3 regions of the Paenibacillus sp. FW101-FHT12H11 genome follow, and region 1 is predicted to be linked to each of the others. Evidence: predicted binding sites of a transcription regulator. Region 1 holds the regulator's gene; each other region holds the start of a gene.

The links. The regulator LexA, encoded in region 1, represses DNA repair genes until DNA is damaged. The targets are predictions, from matches to a motif close to CGAACATATGTTCG.
Region 2: a site for LexA is predicted at 3,413-3,426, ahead of AC3WTJ_RS28215 (YhjD family protein). Genes of this name have one in related genera too.
Region 3: a site for LexA is predicted at 3,440-3,453, ahead of recA (recombinase RecA). Genes of this name have one in related genera too.

Annotation. Positions count from the first base shown of each region.
Region 1 covers NZ_JBYTCO010000002.1:469,336-476,481, reverse strand. Annotated here, with positions in the region: gene AC3WTJ_RS07850 (methionine gamma-lyase family protein) at 1-379, shown strand, start outside; gene AC3WTJ_RS07845 (MerR family transcriptional regulator) at 476-886, shown strand; gene glnA (type I glutamate--ammonia ligase) at 925-2,265, shown strand; gene AC3WTJ_RS07835 (aminopeptidase) at 2,363-3,601, shown strand; gene lexA (transcriptional repressor LexA) at 3,930-4,547, opposite strand; gene AC3WTJ_RS07825 (LysM peptidoglycan-binding domain-containing protein) at 4,695-5,087, shown strand; gene AC3WTJ_RS07820 (DUF896 domain-containing protein) at 5,228-5,410, shown strand; gene AC3WTJ_RS07815 (HAD family hydrolase) at 5,454-6,245, shown strand; gene AC3WTJ_RS07810 (1,2-dihydroxy-3-keto-5-methylthiopentene dioxygenase) at 6,321-6,860, opposite strand; gene metH (methionine synthase) at 7,078-7,146, shown strand, end outside.
Region 2 covers NZ_JBYTCO010000010.1:21,933-29,078, forward strand. Annotated here, with positions in the region: gene AC3WTJ_RS28195 (metallophosphoesterase) at 1-359, opposite strand, end outside; gene AC3WTJ_RS28200 (SOS response-associated peptidase) at 387-1,067, opposite strand; gene AC3WTJ_RS28205 (YhjD family protein) at 1,264-1,761, opposite strand; gene AC3WTJ_RS28210 (DNA polymerase IV) at 1,758-3,026, opposite strand; gene AC3WTJ_RS28215 (YhjD family protein) at 3,023-3,394, opposite strand; gene AC3WTJ_RS28220 (stage VI sporulation protein F) at 3,542-3,829, opposite strand; gene AC3WTJ_RS28225 (DUF1294 domain-containing protein) at 3,890-4,156, opposite strand; gene AC3WTJ_RS28230 (alpha-L-fucosidase) at 4,245-5,558, opposite strand; gene recG (ATP-dependent DNA helicase RecG) at 5,774-7,146, opposite strand, start outside.
Region 3 covers NZ_JBYTCO010000007.1:217,444-224,589, forward strand. Annotated here, with positions in the region: gene AC3WTJ_RS23495 (YajQ family cyclic di-GMP-binding protein) at 1-18, shown strand, start outside; gene rimO (30S ribosomal protein S12 methylthiotransferase RimO) at 146-1,474, shown strand; gene pgsA (CDP-diacylglycerol--glycerol-3-phosphate 3-phosphatidyltransferase) at 1,471-2,058, shown strand; gene AC3WTJ_RS23510 (competence/damage-inducible protein A) at 2,100-3,350, shown strand; gene recA (recombinase RecA) at 3,523-4,566, shown strand; gene AC3WTJ_RS23520 (regulatory protein RecX) at 4,645-5,334, shown strand; gene rny (ribonuclease Y) at 5,721-7,146, shown strand, end outside.

The sequences.
Region 1 (7,146 bases):
GGGCTCGGTGTTCGCAAGTGCCGTATTCGAACAGCTGGGCTTCGAGAGCCATCCGCGTTGGGACGCGCAGCGGACGGATTTAATCCAAGCGATCCGCTTCACGTCGGCGGATCATTTGATCACGTTCGTGCAGGGCATCCAGAAAGCGGCTGCCGTGGATTCGCACGTGGTGCCTGAGCCGTGGGATATGCCCGGCTATGAGCATCCCGTCATTATGGCGGCCGGGACCTTCATCCAGGGCGGCAGCCTGGAGTTGTCCGCCGATGCTCCGATTCGCGAGCCGTTCATCGCGTACATGCAGGGAGGACTTACCTATTCACATTGTAAGTTAGGGGTGCTAACGGCAATCCAACATATGGTAGACAAGGGATTGCTTTGAAAAATAAGACTGTGAACAAACCTTACACTCCTTGACACGTTTTTGTTACTTAGGTACAATATAGGAGAGTTACTTAACTTTGCAGGAGTGATTAGCATGAGTGATGAAATACGTAGAAATATGGCGTTATTCCCAATCGGGATCGTCATGAAGCTGACGGATCTAACCGCAAGACAAATTCGATATTACGAGCAGCATGAGCTTATTATTCCAGCCAGAACTGGCGGCAATCAACGACTCTACTCCTTTAATGATGTTGAACGACTACTTGAAATTAAAGATTTGATTGAAAAAGGCGTGAACATCGCAGGGATCAAGCAGGTGCTCATCCCCGTCGATAAAGATTCGGAAGATGCTACGATTTTGAACGAGCATACGGAAGTTAAGCGTAAGGAACTAACCGACTCCCAACTGCACAAAATGCTTAAACAGCAGTTGATAGGCGGGGGCAAGCGTCCGGATCAGGTTTCCCTCATCCAAGGACAGCTTTCCCGGTTTTATAAATAACACTCCGTAAGCGCTTGTAAAATGAGAGGAGAATGAACGTGACTTACAACAACAACTATACGAAAGAAGATATTTTGCGCATTGCTAAAGAACAGAACGTTCGGTTCATTCGCTTGCAATTTACGGACTTGATGGGAAGCATCAAGAACGTTGAGATTCCTTTCAGCCAACTTGAAAAAGCGTTAGACAACAAAATGATGTTTGACGGTTCTTCCATCGAAGGTTATGTGCGGATTGAAGAATCAGATATGTACCTGTATCCGGATTTGGATACTTGGGTAATCTTCCCTTGGGTAACGGAAAGCAAAGTGGCTCGCTTGATCTGCGATATCTACTTGCCGGATGGGCGTCCATTCCCTGGCGATCCTCGTGCTATTTTGAAAACAGCGCTGAAGCAAGCGGAAGAAATGGGCTACACAGCGATGAATGTTGGTCCAGAACCAGAGTTTTTCTTGTTCAAAACCGATGAAAAAGGCAATCCGACGACTGAACTGAATGATCAAGGCGGATACTTTGATTTGGCTCCGATGGATCTTGGTGAAAACTGCCGTCGCGATATCGTGCTAACGCTGGAAGAAATGGGCTTTGAGATTGAAGCATCTCACCATGAAGTAGCTCCTGGTCAGCACGAAATCGACTTTAAATATGCGGATGCAATTAAAGCGGCTGATCAAATTCAAACGTTTAAACTCGTTGTTAAAACGGTTGCTAGACAGCATGGTCTGCATGCTTCCTTTATGCCTAAGCCATTGTTCGGCATGAACGGTTCAGGCATGCACTGTCACCAATCGTTATTCAAAGGTGAAACCAACGCATTTTACGATGAGTCCGACAAGTTAGGTTTAAGTAATGTTGCAAGACATTATATGGCAGGTGTGCTTCGCCATGCCCGTTCCTTTGCAGCGATTACGAATCCGACTGTTAATTCCTATAAACGTCTCGTACCTGGCTACGAAGCACCTTGTTACGTCGCATGGTCTGCGAGCAACCGCAGTCCGATGATTCGTATCCCGGCTTCCCGCGGCTTAAGCACGCGCGTTGAAGTTCGTAATCCGGATCCAGCGGCGAACCCATATTTGGCGCTTGCTGTTATGCTTGCAGCTGGTCTGGACGGCATCAAAAACAAAATGCAGCTGCCTCCTCCAACGGATCGCAACATTTATGTGATGACGGAAGAAGAGAGAGAAAGCCAAGGCATCCCAAGCTTGCCACTCAACTTGAAACAAGCTTTGGACGAGCTGCTGCGTGATGATGTGATCTGTGATACACTAGGCGAGCATGCTTTAGCACATTTCTATGAGCTCAAAGAAATCGAATGGGATATGTACCGCACACAGGTTCACCAATGGGAAAGAGATCAATATCTGTCCCTATACTAAGACCATCAGCAACGTTTGAAAATTAGATAAGATAGCCCGTCATGATTCAGGCACGTCCTGAACTGATGGGCTTTTTCATGCGAAGGAGCAGGAACTCATGGATAATTTTTTAGTCAACTTAGAGAAATATGCAGAACTAGTGGTAAAAATTGGCGTTAATTTGACCAAAGGTCAAGATCTAATGATTGAGTCGCCAATGGAATGCTTGGACTTGACGCGGCTAATTGTTAAGAAAGCTTATGAGGCTGGTGCGAACTATGTGCAGGTGAATTGGCAAGATGATTTCCTGACGCGTGCGCGCTTAGAGACGGCTCATGATGATGCACTCGACTACTACCCGGTGTGGTACACGGATATGTTGGAGCGTTTTGTTGAGAATGGCGGCGCACTTCTGAATATTAAGGTGCCAGATCCAGATTTGTACGCCGGCATTGACCCTGGTGTGATTTCCAGAGCTTCAAAGGCGATGGCGACAGCACGTTCTAAGTATCAAAAATATGTAAGAACGAGCACGTTCAGCTGGTGCTTGATTAAAGCTCCTACTACTGCTTGGGCTTCCAAAGTGTATGCGGATCTTCCTGAAGAAGAGCGGATGGATGCGATGTGGGATGCAATTTTCCGTTTCAATCGCGTATATGAAAATGATCCGGTTAGCGCATGGCGAGCACATATTGAGCAGTTGAAGCGCGTTCGCAAGGTGCTGAACGATAAGCAATATGCAGCGCTGCAATATCGGGCTGCAGGGACTGATTTGCGCGTAGAGCTGCCAGTTGGCCACATTTGGCTTGGCGGGGATAAAGCGAACGCAAGAGGGATTCGCTTTGTTGCGAATATGCCGACGGAAGAAGTATTTACGATGCCCAAACGGACTGGCGTTAACGGGACGGTAACAAGTACCATGCCGCTGAATGTGAATGGCGCATTGGTTGATAAGTTTTCGTTCAGGTTCGAAGACGGGAAGGTCGTAGATTATAAGGCAGAGGTCGGCCATGAGCATTTGACTAGATTATTGGAAATGGACGAAGGCGCTCGTTATTTAGGCGAAGTCGCGCTTGTTCCCTATGATTCGCCGATATCCAATCTAAAACGGATTTTTTACAATACAGGGATTGATGAAAATGCCTCCTGCCATCTTGCTTTGGGCAGCTGCTATCCAATCAATATGAAGGATGGGGCTTCTTTATCCAACGAGGAGCTGAAAGTAAGAGGCGGAAACACTAGCTTGATCCACGTGGATTTCATGATCGGGACGTCTGATCTTGAGATTGACGGTGTGCTTCAGGATGGCAGTCTGGAGCCAATTTTCCGTCAGGGGAATTGGGCGCTTGCATTTTAAGCCTTTGAATTAGTAATAAAACCGAGGGATGGTTTGTCCTTCGGTTTTTTTGATTTTATAGGGGAACTATAGTCCCTTATATGTTTGAAAAAGCACCTCATCCACTAGTGGGGGGGAACAGCAGTTCATTCGCTAATCTGTTGATTTCACTTGTAAAACGATTGTTGGACGTCAAATAAAGTTCTGTAGTTCCTTTTCGAGATTACAATGGCTATTTCTCTCCAAATAGAGTACTTAAGTTCCCTTATCCTTTTCGTGGACCCTTAGCTGGATTCGCGCGCACCTAAAAGGACCGTCAGGATGATTCACCTGACGGTCCTTTTTAGTCTTACATATCGCGGAATAATCCGATGACACGGCCTAGAATCGTAACATTCTTGAGCAGAATCGGCTTCAAAGCAGAGTTTTCCGGTTGAAGGCGGATATGATCCTTCTCTTTGTAAAAACGTTTGACTGTCGCTTCGTCGTCTTCCGTCATCGCGACTACGATGTCACCGTTGTTCGCTGTTTGCTGCTGCTTGACGATAACATAATCGCCGTTATGTATACCGGCTTCGATCATACTGTCTCCCAGGACGCTAAGCATAAACACATTGTTGTCTCCGACCATGCTGACTGGAAGAGGGAAGTAGTCTTCGATGTTCTCTGTCGCCGTAATCGGTACCCCGGCGGTAACTTTACCTACGAGCGGTACGCGTGCAACGGAAACAGCGAAATGAGTCTCGGCGCCGTCTAAGCCAAGAATCTCGATAGCGCGAGGTTTGGTTGGATCGCGACGAATCAAACCTTTCTTCTCAAGACGCTCCAAATGCCCGTGTACGGTTGAACTGGAGGCTAGTCCGACAGCCTCGCCGATTTCGCGTACGGAAGGCGGGTAACCCTTATCTTTCACTTCGTTCTTAATGTATTCTAAAATAGCTTGTTGACGCTGCGAAATCTTACTCAATAGTTATCACTCCAATACTGGGAATCATTACCCAAAGTATAACATAGAACCCGAGTTCGTACAAACATAAGTTCGAATAAATCGTTGACTCAAACATGTGTTCGTGTTATTCTAAAAACAGAACAAATGTTTGGGGGATGATTATTCATGTATATGGCCTACTCACACACTACCAATTCACGCACACCTCATAGATCAACTGCCGCGTCCAAAGGGATTGCAACCAAATCACGTAATACGAAAACAATCATTCGATTTCTTTTTATTGCATTAATTCTGGGGACTGTCTTCTCATTCGGTGCCATGGTACAAGCTTATGCGGCGGCGTCTTCACCGACGGGCAGTATATCTAATCACGCTGAAACTAAGAAAGTTGTTCAGGAGCAAGTTGTCATTCAAGAGGGGGACACGCTCTGGGGTATTGCGACTGCTCATAAGAAAGATGGAGAGAACATTCGTTCCTATATAGATGAGATTAAGACAAAAAATCATTTAACTACGAGCTCCTTGAAAGAAGGACAGGTTTTATTGCTCCCTTAATCATTACTATCCTATGGAATGGAAATAGACGAATAGAGGCTAGGAATTATTCCTATGCCTCTTTTAGTTGTTTTCTTGACATTCCACTAGAGGGATGGCAAAGTAATAGTCATATTGAATTTTTGAACTGGAGGATCACTATGAGTGACAGTATGGAAAAAAACATCGAGCGCATTAATGAGCTTGCTCGTAAAGCGAAAACCGTTGGCTTATCGGATGCGGAAATCGATGAACGAAATGAACTGAGAAAAAAATATATTGAGGCTTTCCGAGGCAATCTTAAAGTTCAACTTGATTCCATCAAGTTCACGGACGAAGAGTAGTTGCTTTTTCACATAGAAACAACATTCAAAGGGGAAATGAATGATGACGTTGAAGGCTGTACTTTTTGATTTAGATGATACGCTCTTGTGGGATGACCGCAGTGTACAAGAAGCTTTTGAAGCAACTTGCTCGGAGGCGGCGAAACACGCGGCAGTGAATCCGGAAGAATTGGAAGCTGCTGTTCGTAAAGAAGCCCGTGCTTTATACGAATCCTATGAACCTTTTCCATTCACCAAGATGATTGGCATTAATCCGTTTGAAGGGCTTTGGGCTAATTTTACACAAGGTGAAAATGAAAATTTCCGCAAGCTGCAAGCATTAGCACCAGGTTATCGCACGGAAGCGTGGACTCGCGGGCTTCGCGCGTTAGGAGTAGAAGATGCAGAGCTGGGGTACAAGCTCGGCGAGCTTTTTCCTGCTGAACGCCGCAAGCGCCCGTACGTTTATGAAGAAACGTTCCGTGTACTTGACGCATTGAAGGGTAACTACAAGCTGCTGCTCCTAACAAACGGATCGCCTGATCTTCAAAAAGAAAAATTAGCTGACGTGCCAGCGATTACGTCCTATTTCGATCATATTGTCATTTCCGGGGAATTTGGAGTGGGTAAACCCGATGTTTCTATATTCCACCATGCGCTGGAACTTCTGGGGATTCATGCAGAAGAAGGGATCATGATCGGTGATAAGCTGACGACGGATATCCTTGGTTCCGGACGTGTAGGCATGCGCAATATTTGGATCAACCATCATGGACTACAAAGTGGAGATGAGATTGTTCCTGCGAATGAGGTATCGCGCTTAGAAGAAGTTTTACCGATTATCGCTAATGCTTAATAGAGCATAACAAAAAGCCCAACGGCGTTTTGGACAGTGAGTCCTGCGCTGTTGGGCTTTCTTCTAAATAAGGTATTAGGCTTTGATAAAAGCAGGATCTTCCACGTTATAAGCGACCCATCCATCTTTCTCGATGAAAAGACGTACGGCAACGATTTGACGATTATCCATAAGTGTAAAGAAGTGGTTGGTGTTCTCAGGAACCGAGATGACATCCCCTGGCTCAAGTTCAACATCGTAATAGCCGATTTCTTCGGATTTAATGATGAAGATCCCTTTACCTGAAACGATAGCGCGAATCTCATCTTCTGTGTGTGTGTGAACTTGCTCAAATTTCTTAAGCAGTTCTTCGATATTCGGTGTTGCATCGGAAAGGGAGATAACATCCCAGATTTCGTAACCGCGTCTTGCCGCTAAATCACGGATTTCCGGCTCATACGTGCTGATGATTTGAGCTTTCTCTTCATCATTCAGTACGAATTTCTCGCGCAGCGCTTCAGGAAGCTTGTTCGCATCCCAATGTTCATATACAACTTCTTGGCTATCCAAGAAGGCTTTGACTTGCTCTTCGCCTTCGATTCGTTCGTTGGTATTGCGAATTCTAATTTGTGCCATGCAGCATCCCTCTTTCTTAGTAAATATACTTGTATTATAGTGGAAATGATGTGCGCTGTCGATGCATGATCATAAGTTTACCCGATAAAACCTATAGGTTTTTATGATAATTCAAAATCTTTTCATAGAAGCCGTATTCTGTTACACTAAATCTTAACATAATTTGTCGATTATTTATTATTTATCGCTTCAGGATAAGTTGAAAGGGAGTCATTTCATGTCTAAACCACCGATTCAAGAGCAGCTAAAGAAAAAGATCATGATCCTCGATGGCGCCATGGGTACC
Region 2 (7,146 bases), on a different contig from region 1:
AAATCTATCCACCCAAGGATAGGCGTATAGGTAGCAGCAGGCACGGATGCCAGATGAAGCACTCCTGCAACCACGTCCGTCAACGGCAGCAGCAGGAAACCGAACTGCATCATAGCAAACCAGTAAGAACCGACGATTTTTAATACCATTTTCATCCCAGCAGGCAGAACTTTGGAACCAGCCCATGCTAATAGATACGACAAGGCAATGATCCAGAAGACAACCCAATATAGGCCTGGATGAAACCAAGAACCCAACTGGTTGGATAGAAAGACCTGACCGTGCCAACCGATGTAACCGTTCAACCCGAATATAATGGCAAATACAAGGGTGATACTTAGAACCATGCGCATTTTCATTTTACCTCTCCCATTCTGTCCATCCGCCTACAGCAGCAGGCTTATCGGTTCTATACATAACTCATCATCATTGCGCACATTGCCCACCCGGCTGGACACCGGATACGCATACATGTCGTCAGACGGGTATGGCTTCAGCAGCGGGCGCAGCGCATCCGCATTCGTTATGCTGCGGTCCAGCCAAATCGCTTCTGCCTCCCGCGGTAAAATGACCGGCATACGCTCATGAATATCCATCATCAATTCGTTCGCTTCCGTAGTAATAACCGTGCAGGTGGATATGCGAGTGCCGTCTGGAGACGTCCATGTGTCATACAGCCCTGCCATACTAAAGATCTCTTTGCTGCGCAGCATAATTCGCATAGGCTGCTTCTGCTTTCCCGTCCCCTTCCAGTCGTAGAAGGAATCTGCCGGAATCAAGCAGCGTTTGCGCTCAAAGGGCTTGCGAAACGCAGGCTTGTCCGCAAGTGTCTCCGACCTTGCATTCAGCATCGAATAACCTAACTTTTCGTCCTTCGCCCATTCCGGAACGAGTCCCCAGCGCAGCTCGCCAAGCTTATTTTTCTCACCGTCGTGAACGATCGCCATGACTTGCTGTCCGGGTGCCACATTGTATTTGGGGCTGTATTTCGCCGGATACTTGTAATAAATATCATACCGCAGCATCAGCTCCTCTAACGTTACGGTTATTGTATAGCGTCCGCACATGGCCGCACATCCTTTGCCTTCATATTTCCTAGCGAGGTCTCCACTACCACTACCACTACCACTTCCCGCTGTCTAACGTTACAATCTCTCCTCTCCATTATGTGAAAAAGAGATACTCACGTCAATTCGCGCAGCCCGAGGAGGGTTCTCCATCGGGCTGGCGGTTGCGTCATATCTTCTTTGTGTACGTCATGAACTAAGTTTTGAGTTCGTCACCTTTTTTGTACATGCTTGCGACGAAGTGATCAATGTATCTCGCTGTTCGCACGCTCATTTCAGCCCGCATATAGTCTTTCGCAATAATCAGCGCGTCTTCGTGCCCGCGGCAAACATAGCGGTAGTGAATGGCTCGATCATTTTTCTCTTCCTCGAACATTTGAATGCTTCTGTGCATCATTTTCGTTTTGGTTTCACTGATATCGGCTAGAATTTGCGCTGCAAGCGCGTGGGCAGCGCGTGAATAAAGCTGCCTAAGCGTTTCGGCGGATCTTTCAATCTGGGCAGCCTTTCTTTTGATCATCCCATGCATCAAGGGGAGCAGCACGTAGTCCCGCATAATGCCAATGTCCTCCGCTGTAGGACGATTCGCCGGAGCAGCCTTGTCGCTGCGCAAATTTTGCAGCGCTTCGCGGTGCTGAGGCAGCATCATCCTGCTGGACTCCCACAAACCGTTCTTTTCCAGTTTCTTACTCATTTATAGTGCCCCCCGATTTTGAGCGCTCTGTTCTGTGCTTGACCGGCTGTCGTGAGCGAGGAAGCCCGCACAATCGCTGCGTTGCCGAATCGGTCCTTGAGGCTGTCTGTTACTTTCTCAAGTGCCCTCGCCTTGATCTGATCTTCAAAAAGCGTAAGCTGATACGTATCATCGTCAACGAATTGGCTTAACATCACACCGGCACGGCGGACGGGCATCGTGTCCCAGAACTTGTAGAACAACTTCTTAACAGCTTGAAAAACTGTTCTAGTGTGATTCGTAGGGTCAGGCATCTTCATTTGGCGTGAGAAGCCTGTCGGAGCATCAAACGGGCTGCACATACAGCTAACAGTCACAATGGACGCCATATATCCCTTGCGTCGGCAATCACGGCATACCTCTTCAGTAAGCTCAAGCAGGATCGTATCCACCCCAGCGGATTCCGCATAATCCCTAGGGAGAGTCATCATATGGCCTATAGACTTCGGAGGCGTATCGAATGTACCGGGCGTAACCGGACTATCATCCAGACCATTCGCTGTTCGCCACATGACTTCTGCATGAATGTCGGATTGCTTGCCGAATCGTGCACGGAATTTGTCCTTGAGCAGCGGGAGCGGCGTTCTTGCCACATCGCCGATCGTATACATGCCGAGTCTGGCAAAATGCGCGGTCATCCGTGAACCGACACCAAACATTTTGCTTACAGGCTGCGCCCATAAGTACTCCTCAACGGCGGGCGGGCGCAGCGTGAAAATGCCGGTCTGATTCTTTTTGGCCCAAATATCAGTCGCGATCTTCGCCAGAATTTTATTCGAGCTAATCCCTATGCGGACCTTCACGCCCGTTTGCTGCAGCACCTTCCGTTGAATGGCCATCGCAATCGTATCCGGGTCTCCGAAAACAGGCAAACTTGCCGTAATGTCCAGAAACTGCTCATCAATACTGAAAACCTCAACAAGATCGGTAAATTCTTCGTATATTTTAGTAATCATAAGCGAAACATCAATATAATGCTGCATACGCGGACGCATAACGACCAGTTCCGGGCATTTCTTGAGCGCTTCCCCCAACCGCTCGGCCGTGGATACGCCAAATGATTTGGCGATGGGACAGGCAGCCAGAATGATGCCAGAACGCAAAGCAGGGTCTCCTGCGACCGCAACCGGTTTATCCCTGACTCCCGGATGATCCGCCTTCTCTACACTTGCGTAGAAGCTCTGGCAATCCGCCAGGAATATCGTCCGTTCCTTTCCTTTGCTCACCGTAATCCCCCCCGCATATTCATCAGCGTAGTCATCAGTTCTGCTTTGACCAAGCTGCGAAGCATCGTGAAGTGATGGATGTAGCCTCGGACTTTGTACTCGACATTAATGCCTAACGCATTCATTTCGGTATGAATGACTTTAATATCTCTTTTCTTCATAACACTCTTAATGCTTTGTAATTGAGGATAAATGGCGGTCTCCACCTCTCTGAGGTAAAAAAGAATATGATTATACACAATTTTATCCTTATAAACCTTGAGCTCCTCCATATCCCTTGCCAACATATCGAGCAAAATGGGCAGCAGCGTATATTCCTTAATAATTTGAACATCCTCTTCTGTCTCAATTCTTGCATGAACACTCATATTTTTCACCACCATATGCGAACATATATTCGTGTTACTTATTATATACCGAACACGTATTCGTTATGCAAGTGCTTTTTTTAAAAAGTAAAAAAATACCACCTGACCAGGTCACTTAGACCTTGCAGGCGGCATTTTGGGAACAGCTTATCGAAACATCGTCCACAGTTTGATTAAGTGAAACGTGTTCGAGGGATCGATTTTTTGGGAAAGAATGAACTCCAAAATCTGATTCGCTTGGAAGTTGGTCAGATTCTCGCCGAGAATGCCGGAGGCAATCCCGATAAGCTGCGTGACCTTCATACGATTTTGCAAATCAGCCTTCGTAACGCTTTGCAGCAGCATGATGAGGCGTTCCTTGATCGCCGGGTTTCTTAATTTGAACTTGACTCGCTCAATCAACGCAGGATCGATGCCATATAGCTGATAACTCATGTTCGTACCTCCGATGTCCCGTCATGCTTTATACATATGAGGAAACGAACATAATCTTGACTACATATAAATGGCGATCAAAATAACACATATACAATTTAGCGCAACAAGCAGAGGCATCCCGATAACGAATGAGGTATGCTTCGTCTTATGCCGCCAAACCCGCATGCCGAGCCAACCGCCAATGCCGCCGCCAAGCGCAGCAAACATAAACAGCCGCTTCTCCGGGACTCTTCGGCCGCCTTTTTTGGCTTGCCCCTTGTCGTGCCCCATCTCTATGAAAGTCACGATATTCATCAGCAGTAAATAGACAAGAAAATAAGTCAAATGATGGCACCTTCGTTTCCAAAATAATAATAGAACTACTATTATCTTAAAATCGAATGGGGGCGTGGTCAAATGTTAATTTAAAAAGTTACAGCAGCGTAAGCTCCACAACGGTCGCCCTCTTATCCGGCAGCGGGTAGCTCGAGTGCTCCGGTCTACCGAAACTAATGAACGCGTCATCCGGATACTGTGCAGCATTCCAAGGGCGGCTTAAGAAGACTTCGGAACCGTCCGACAGCAGTCTGGCTTTCTTCACTTTACCAGCCAAACCGTTCAAATTGATGGGACCTACGCTTTCTTCGAACAAGTGGGCGTAGAGCAGATTGCCCTTTTGCGTGTACCTGCCCCATTCCGGTTTCGGCCAATCGGCTTGCCCGCAGCCGTAAATGCTGTTCCCATTTTTCTGCACCCAATCCCCAATCTCCGACAAAATGTCCAATGACTCCTGCGGAATCTCGCCGAGCGCATTAGGACCGACATTCAAGAGCAAATTACCGTTTTTGCTGACGCACTCTACCAGCTTCCGAATAACGGTAGTCGGGGATTTATATTGGAAATCCTGAGCTGCGTAGCCCCAGTTATTATTTAGCGTAATGCAAGCTTCCCATGGAATAGGATTGCCCTCATGATCCGTCACACCTTGCGGTGGAATGATTTGTTCCGGTGAAGCAAAGTCGCCCGAATAGCTGAGCGGATTGTTCGTATAAATGCTTCCGCCTTCCTCGCCGCTTGCGTCCAGACGGTTATCTACAATGACGTGCGGCTGCAGAGAGCGAATCATCGCCATCAGCTCGGTTGCTTTCCAGGTCTCCCCCTTCATCTGATCATAGGAGAAATCGAACCACATGATGTCCAGCTTGCCATAATTCGTGAGCAGCTCTTTGACTTGCCCATGCATATATTGCAAATATCTGTCGAACGTCTCCGGATTTCTGGCATAGCTCTCGTTCCCCCGCATCGGATGGTGGCGGTCTCCATAAGCCGGGTAATCCTCATGATGCCAATCGATTAGCGAATAATAGAGCCCCACCTTCAAGCCTTCCGCCCGAAAAGCTTCAATAAATTCCCGCACTAAATCTCGCCCGGCTTTGGTGTTCGTTGATTTATATTCCGTGAGAGCGCTATCAAATAAGCAAAAACCATCATGATGTTTTGCCGTCAATACCGCATATTTCATCCCTGCTTGTTTGGCTGCGCGCGCCCATGCTTTAGGATCATAGCGAACAGGGTCGAATTCATCAAAATACGGCTGATAGTCCTCTACCGAAATGCGCTCCGCATTGCGAACCCATTCCCCTCTGGCTGGAATCGCATACAATCCCCAGTGAATGAACATACCGAATCGATCCTGCAAAAACCACTGCGTGCGCTCTGTTCGTTCTTGAATAATCGGATTTGTCATTTCTACACACCTTTCGCTATTAAAATGCTAGGCGCTCCCAAGGTCCTCTTTCGAGCGGTGAGCCCACTAAGCCCTATAGGTTTATTCTACTAAGACGGATGGACAATGGACAGGTACGAAACTAACCTCTGTTAGGATATAATTAACATTCTATCTGCAAAAAAAACGCTAGGATCATGACTGACATTTATCCTCAGTCTATCCTAGCGTTTCGTTTAATCCAGCACTTCACTATCAAAAATATGGGCACGCTCCAAGTACGCTCTCAGAGGAATGAAGGAAGCGCCTGTCCAGAAGGAGGAATCCCCGACAAGCTCAGCAGCGTCATCACGCGCCTGCTCCATCACTTCGAAGTCCGCCATCATGTCGGCGATGCGGAACTCCGGCAGCCCGCTTTGCTTCGTGCCGAAGAAATCCCCCGGTCCGCGCAGCTCCAGATCGCGCCTGGCAATTTCGAAGCCGTCGGACGTTTCGGTCATCGCCTTCATGCGCTCCTTGCCGACCTCTGTCTTCGGGTCGGCGATGAGCACGCAGAAGGACTGGTGCTCGCCGCGTCCAACCCGCCCGCGCAGCTGATGCAGCTGCGACAGGCCGAAGCGGTCGGCGTCGTAGATGACCATCAGCGTGGCGTTAGGCACGTCCACGCCAACCTCGATGACCGTGGTCGACACCAGCGTCTCCACGGTCCCTTCCTTGAATGCGCGCATGATCGCTTCCTTCTCCTGCGCGCTCATCCGCCCGTGCAGCAGGCCGATCCGCATTTGTGGGAAATGCTGCTGCAGCTGAATATGGACGTCGATGGCATTCTGCACGTCCAGCTTGTCCGACTCTTCGATGAGCGGACAAATCACATACGCCTGCCGGCCTGCCGCCACCTCGCGCTGAATAAAGCCCAGCACACGCTCCAACATAGCGTGCTGGACGGCATACGTCTTGATCGGCTTACGCCCTTTGGGCAGCTCCCGCAGCGTCGACACATCCATGTCGCCGAAAGCGGTAATCGCCAGCGTACGCGGAATCGGCGTCGCCGTCATCGTCAGCACGTCGGGGTTCATCCCTTTGCGCCGCAAAATGCTGCGCTGATTCACCCCGAAACGGTGCTGCTCGTCCGTCACGACCAGCCCCAGCTGACGGAAGTAGACATCCTCTTGAATGAGCGCGTGCGTCCCGACCAACACGTCAATCATGCCCATCTGCAAGGAGGCGAGCAGATCCCGCCGTTGGCGGTCCGTCGAACTGCCTGTCAGCAGCGCAACCTGCAGCCCGTAGGGCTCGAACAAGCGGTCCAGCGAGCGCTTATGCTGCTCCGCCAGGATTTCCGTCGGCACCATCAGCGCGCCTTGATAGCCGGCCTTGACCGTCGCGTAGAGGCCTATGGCCGCGACGATCGTCTTCCCTGCACCGACATCGCCTTGCAGCAGCCGGTTCATGCTGTACGGCTCCTGCATATCGTGCAGGATCTCGCCCACGACCTTCTTCTGCGACTCCGTCAGCTGAAAGGGCAGCGCGCGCACAAAGGCGCGTACAGCAGGCAGGTCCACCTGCTGCTTCACCCCGTCCGCGCGGCTTCGCGTCACGGCGCGGTAAG
Region 3 (7,146 bases), on a different contig from region 1:
TTTGTAAACTTAAAATAGGCATACATACCCTGTTATTGAAAGAGAAGCCCCCTGCTGCGAGGGGGTTTTTACATTTTGACACCCTATAGGGCTTGTATTATACTTGTAGGGAGCGTTTTTAGGACTATTGGAGGTTGTTTCTTTCATGACAGAAAAGGTTAAAGTAGTAACCCTCGGATGCGAGAAGAATATGGTCGATTCCGAGATTATGGCTGGATTAATACATGGGCGTGGTTTTCAGCTTGTAGATAACAAGGAAGATGCCACTGTCATTATCGTGAACACTTGCGGGTTCATTGATGCAGCGAAAGAAGAATCCGTAAATACAATTTTGGATATGGCGGAACTCAAAGAAACAGCGAATCTTAAGGCGCTTATCGTTTCAGGTTGCTTAACCCAGCGTTACAAAAAGCAGCTGCTCGATGAAATGCCGGAGATTGACGGAATCGTGGGAACGGGAGATTTTGACAAAATCAACGATATCGTTGATGAGGCGCTGCGCGGGAAAAGACCGATTCTTGTTGGGAATCCGGTATTTAACTATGATGCGGACCTGCCGAGGCTTGTTACAACGCCTAGATATACAGCGTATGTAAAAATCGCCGAAGGCTGTGATAATGCGTGCACATTCTGCAGTATCCCGATCATGCGCGGAAGCTTCAAGAGCAGAAGCATGGAGTCCATTGTCGCGGAAGTAGCTAACTTGGCTTCCCAAGGCGTGAAAGAAATTAGCTTAATTGCACAGGATTCTACGAACTACGGGACAGATTTGTATGATAGCTTTATGCTGCCTACACTTCTGAATAAAGTGAGCGAGGTAGAAGGCATTGAGTGGGTACGTCTGCACTATGCATATCCTGGTTTCTTTAGCGACGAATTAATTGAAGTGATGGCGACAAACCCGAAAGTGTGTAAATACATCGATATGCCGCTTCAACACAGCGAAGATTCCATTCTTAAACGTATGCGTAGACCTGGCCGTCAAAAGGATACCCGTGAACTGGTTCGCAAAATTCGCGAATCGATCCCGGATGTTGCACTTCGGACTTCCCTTATTGTAGGGTTCCCGGGAGAAACGGAAGAAGATTTCGAGAACTTGAAACAATTTGTTCGTGATGTACAGTTCGATCGCCTTGGCGTTTTTGCCTATTCCAAAGAAGATGATACGCCGGCGGCACGTTTGCCGAATCAAGTGCCTGATGATGTGAAAGAGTATCGTGCGAATGCGATCATGGAAATCCAGAGAGAAATTTCGAATATCCGGGGCGGACGCCGTATCGGTCAAGAAATTGATGTACTGATTGAGCGGTACGATGGCAGAAGTGATGTGTATATTGGACGTTCTCAATTTGATGCTCCCGAGATTGATGGGGAAGTATTCGTTTCGAATGGTAAACTGACGATCGGTGAACTTGCCAAAGTTCGTATTACCCACTCTTATGAGTTTGACTTATCTGGGGAGGTAATTGCATGAACCTGGCCAACCGCATCACCGTGGCGAGGATTTTACTAGTACCGATCATCATGTTTTTTCTGTTGATTAAGGTGAAATTCCCTCATATACGGATTGAGGAATTTAGCATTACGTATAATCAAATTATTGCTGCTACTATTTTTATTATTGCAGCGAGCACAGATAGTTTAGATGGTTATATTGCCAGAAAACGCAATTTAGTAACCAATTTAGGCAAGCTGCTTGATCCTTTGGCGGATAAGCTGCTTGTTACGGCTGTGCTCGTTTCACTAGTGGAAATGGGTAAAGTAGATGCTTGGATCGTCATTGTTATTATCAGTAGAGAATGGGCTGTAACTGGTCTTCGCCAGATTGCTCTGCTGGAAGGCACAGTGATGGCGGCTAGTAAGTGGGGAAAAGCAAAGACGGCAGCTCAGATTACAGCCATCATAGCGCTACTTATCAATAATTTTCCGTTTACGTTTGTGGATTTCCCTTTTGATGTTATAGCAAGTTGGGCAGCGGCCATCATTACGGTCTACTCAGGTATCGAGTATTTTGTGAAAAATAAACATGTCATAGACTTTTCAGAAAAGACACAATAGGGCTTCCTATTGGTTTTTTTCTATTCTAGGAGGATGCTGGGATGAAAGCAGAAATCGTTGCTGTTGGAACAGAGCTCTTGCTTGGACAAATTGTTAATACGAACGCTCAATTTCTTTCCAGGGAGTGCGCCGCAATTGGTGTGGACATCTATTTCCAGACCGTAGTGGGCGATAATGAGCAGAGATTGCTGGAAAGCCTCACATTAGCCGCCTCCAGAGCCGACGTGGTCATCTGCACAGGTGGTTTGGGTCCTACACAGGATGACCTTACAAAAGATGTCCTAGCGGCTTACGTAGGCCGTCAGTTAATCATTCATGAGCCGTCGATGAACGCAATCACCCAGATGTTCCAATCACGCGGGATACATATGGTAGAAAGCAACAGGCGCCAAGCGTTAATGCTTGAGGGCAGTGATCCATTACATAACGAAACAGGACTGGCCGTAGGTGTTGCCTTCACGTTTGAAGGAACTCATTTCATTCTTCTGCCTGGACCGCCCAAAGAAATGAAGCCCATGTTTACCAACTATGCGATTCCTTGGCTGCGTGCGGTTATGCATGATGAAGTTCCGCTTTATTCCAAAATGCTCAAATTTGCCGGCATCGGTGAATCTAATTTAGAGCATCAATTAATTGATTTGATTCAAGCACAATCGGACCCAACCATTGCTCCATATGCCAAAGAAGGCGAAGTGACGATTCGTCTGACGACCCGCGCACAAACGGCGGAAGAGGGCGAGCGTAAACTGTTTGCGACTGAACAAGAGATTAGAAGCCGTTTAGGCCAGCATATTTATGCGGATCAAGACGTACCGATTGAAACAATGGTTTTGAAAATGTTGGATGAACGCAAATTGTCGCTTGCCGTTGCTGAGAGCTGCACAGGCGGTTTGCTCAGTGATTTAATAACTTCAATACCCGGGAGCTCGAGCTCTTTCCTGGGGGGGATTATCTGTTATTCCAATGCGCTAAAACATAAACTTCTCGGTGTTCCTATGGAGGTGCTGGAAGGCGAAGGTGCGCCAGGTGCCGTTAGCAGCGAAACAGCGGTTATCTTAGCAGAGAACTTGCTCACGACAACGGGGAGTGACTTCGGCATTTCCGTAACCGGTGTAGCCGGTCCTGGCTCGTCTGAAGGCAAGCCTGTCGGACTTGTATATATTGGATTTGCGCAAAAGAACGCGGAGCCACAAGTCATTACGCTGCAGCTTTCCGGCAACCGGGAATCGATTAAACATAGATCCGCGAAGAGCGCGCTCTACCATCTTTGGAAACAGTTGAAAGAAAGCTAGAGTTCGCATATAATCAAAGAAGTGTTAACGGAAGAACCGTAACAAAGCGATAACTTTGTTGCGGTTTTTTGTTTGTTCGCGAAAAAAAACGAATGTATGTTCGAAAAAGTACTTGGCAAACACCCCGAAACAAGTTATCATATACCTATAATGATAGAAGGAAGTGAGTGTTTTGACAGACCGTCGCGCAGCACTTGATAATGCATTACGACAAATTGAGAAACAGTTCGGTAAAGGCTCCATCATGAAGCTTGGAGAATCAACGCATATGCAAGTTGAGACGATTTCAAGCGGAGCGTTAGCCCTTGATATTGCACTAGGAATAGGTGGATTCCCACGCGGAAGAATTATTGAAGTATACGGACCTGAATCCTCAGGTAAAACAACAGTAGCGTTACATGCGATCGCTGAAGTCCAGAAGGTTGGCGGACAAGCTGCATTTATCGATGCAGAGCACGCGTTGGATCCTTCTTATGCAAGTAAGCTCGGCATTAACATAGATGAGCTGTTGCTCTCTCAACCTGATACCGGCGAGCAAGCTCTAGAGATCGCAGAAGCGCTTGTAAGAAGCGGCGCGGTAGATATTATCGTTATCGACTCTGTAGCGGCATTAGTACCTAAAGCAGAGATCGAAGGCGAAATGGGAGACTCTCACGTAGGTCTGCAAGCACGTCTGATGTCTCAAGCACTTCGTAAGCTGTCTGGTGCAATTAACAAATCCAAGGTTATTGCGATTTTCATTAACCAGTTGCGTGAGAAGGTCGGCGTTATGTTTGGAAACCCGGAGACAACGCCTGGTGGCCGTGCACTGAAGTTCTACTCCTCCGTTCGACTGGATGTTCGTCGCATAGAAACGATCAAGCAAGGTAACGATATGGTCGGTAACCGGACGAGAATTAAGGTCGTTAAGAATAAAGTAGCTCCTCCGTTCAAACAAGCGGAAGTAGATATTATGTACGGTGAAGGCATTTCACGTGAAGGCAGTATTATTGATATCGCAACTGAGATGGATATCGTGAATAAGAGCGGAGCCTGGTATTCCTATGAGGGCGAGCGTTTAGGCCAAGGTCGTGAAAATGCAAAGCAATTCTTGAAAGATAACAAAGCAATTGCCGAAACGATCGAACAAAAAATCCGTGAAAACAGCAATTTGATTATTGCTGTCGGGCCAAATGTAGACGAGGAAGACGATGAGTTAGAAGCGGCTTTCGAGTAAGATTCGATGATATGATATCGTGAAAGCACCTTAAACCTTAGGTTAGGGTGCTTTCGTGCATGAAAGGGGCCGGAAAGTTTGGAGCAAGAAGAACAACAGATTTCTATCATCACACTTGTGGAGAAGCAGAAGCGGGGGAAGCACCGCTATAACATATTTTTGAATGAAGAGTACGCGTTTTCAGTCCATGAAGACATTCTCATTAAGCATCGATTAGTCAAAGGAGAGAGCGTAGATCTCCAAGATATTGAGAGAATTATTCAAGATGAAGAACGGAATAATGCGTACATGAAGGCTTTGCGAGCGATCGGCCGGCGACCGCATTCATCGAGCGAGTTGAAACGCAAGCTCAAAGAATCAGGTTATGAACCACCTATTATCGAATGGGTGATTGAGAAGTTAGCCTCGCAAAATTATCTGAATGACCAAGAGTTTGCTAAAATGTGGACGGACAGCCGGATTATTTCTCAAAAGAAAGGCCGCAACCTCGTTCGTCAAGAACTGCAGCAAAAAGGCATCGATAAAGAGTTGGTCAAACATGCAATGGAGAACATCAATCAAGAGGATGAAATAGCTGGAGCCATGAAACTTGCTCAAACGAAATGGAAGCAAACCTCTGGCGAGGTTTTTGATAAGAAGAGAAAGACGGCAGCTTTTCTAATGCGCAGAGGGTACACGGGTGCCGTTGTGACGAAGGTACTCGGGCAGTTGAGCAGCGAGCCAAGTGAAGATGATTTTGAAATCCATGATGATTCCTTTGATGATTAATGTTGTTAAATAATAACTGAAATTACTTAACAATATGAATGAATAAAAGGGGACGCAGTTGGGCATGATGATCTTCTCATGGACTATCGCTTGACAAGCTTCTTCGACAAAAGATAAAATAACAGTGTATATTTTCATAATGTATTCAAAATCATACTTATTTCATTGATTTTGAGGGGACAGATGTAAAAACCGCCAATTTTTACTCTGTTGATTATGGATTATTAGCACTATAGTGCCTCTTACGCACAGTGCGCATTCATTTAAAAGCCATACCCTTTTACATTAGGGTATGTATGACTAGTCAAACAATTAAAAATCGGATTAAAAAACCGAACGGAATCCCAGGCTAACACCTTGGAGAAACCAACGAGGAGGTGAACAAGATGACTGTCATCTGGATCGCGATCATTCTCATTGTTGGAGCTGCATGCTTAGGGATTGGTTATTTTATCCGTAAATCTCTTGCAGAAGCGAAAATTTCCAGTGCTGAAACAGCCGCTGAGCAGATTAGAGAAGCTGCTAAGAAAGAAGCAGAAGCACTGAAAAAAGAAACGGTTCTGGAAGCAAAGGACGAAGTGCATAAACTTAGGTCCGAAGCTGAAAAAGACATTCGTGAGCGTCGGAATGAAATTCAACGACAAGAAAGACGATTGTTGCAAAAAGAGGAATCGCTGGATAAAAAATTAGAATCTCTCGAGCGTAAAGAAGAGCAAGTTGCCAACAAAGAGAAGCGGATCGAGGATACCCAAAATCAAATTGATCAGCTTTATAAAAGCCAGGTTTCGGAGTTAGAGCGTATCTCAGGACTTACAATGGAAGAAGCGAAAAGCATCATTCTTACCAATGTGGAGCAGGAAGTACGACACGAGACTGCACAGCTTATTAAAGAAATCGAACAACAGGCCAAAGAAGACGGCGATAAGAAAGCCCGTGAGATCATCACGCTCGCCATTCAACGTTGTGCCGCAGATCATGTTGCTGAAACGACCGTTTCAGTTGTTTCGTTGCCAAATGAAGAAATGAAAGGCCGGATTATCGGTCGTGAGGGACGTAATATCCGTGCACTAGAAACATTAACGGGTATTGACCTTATTATTGATGACACGCCAGAAGCAGTTATTTTATCTGGTTTTGATCCAATTCGTCGCGAAATTGCTCGTACATCCCTAGAGAAGCTTGTTGCCGATGGACGTATTCATCCAGCACGTATTGAAGAGATGGTTGAGAAATCCCGTAAAGAAGTGGATGAACGCATCCGCGAATATGGGGAGCAAGCCACGTTTGAAGTTGGAGTTCACGGATTGCATCCTGACTTGATCAAGATTTTGGGTCGACTGAAATTTAGAACAAGTTATGGTCAGAACGTATTGAAGCATTCCATGGAGGTAGCTTATCTGGCTGGTCTGATGGCCGGGGAGCTCGGGGTAGACGTAACTTTGGCGAAACGTGCCGGGCTGCTTCATGACATCGGTAAGGCGCTTGACCACGAGGTTGAAGGATCTCATGTCGAGATTGGTGTTGAGATTGGTAAGAAGTACAAGGAGCATCCAGTCGTCATTAACAGTATTGCATCACATCACGGTGATGTGGAGGCAACTTCCGTTATTGCGATGTTAGTCGGAGCAGCAGATGCCTTATCCGCGGCGAGACCTGGAGCACGCAGGGAAACGCTCGAAACATATATTAAGCGTCTAGAGAAGCTCGAAGAAATTTCGGAATCTTTTGAAGGTGTTGAGAAATCATACGCCATTCAAGCAGGCCGTGAAGTACGTGTTATGGTTCAACCTGAGAAAGTGGATGACACCGAAG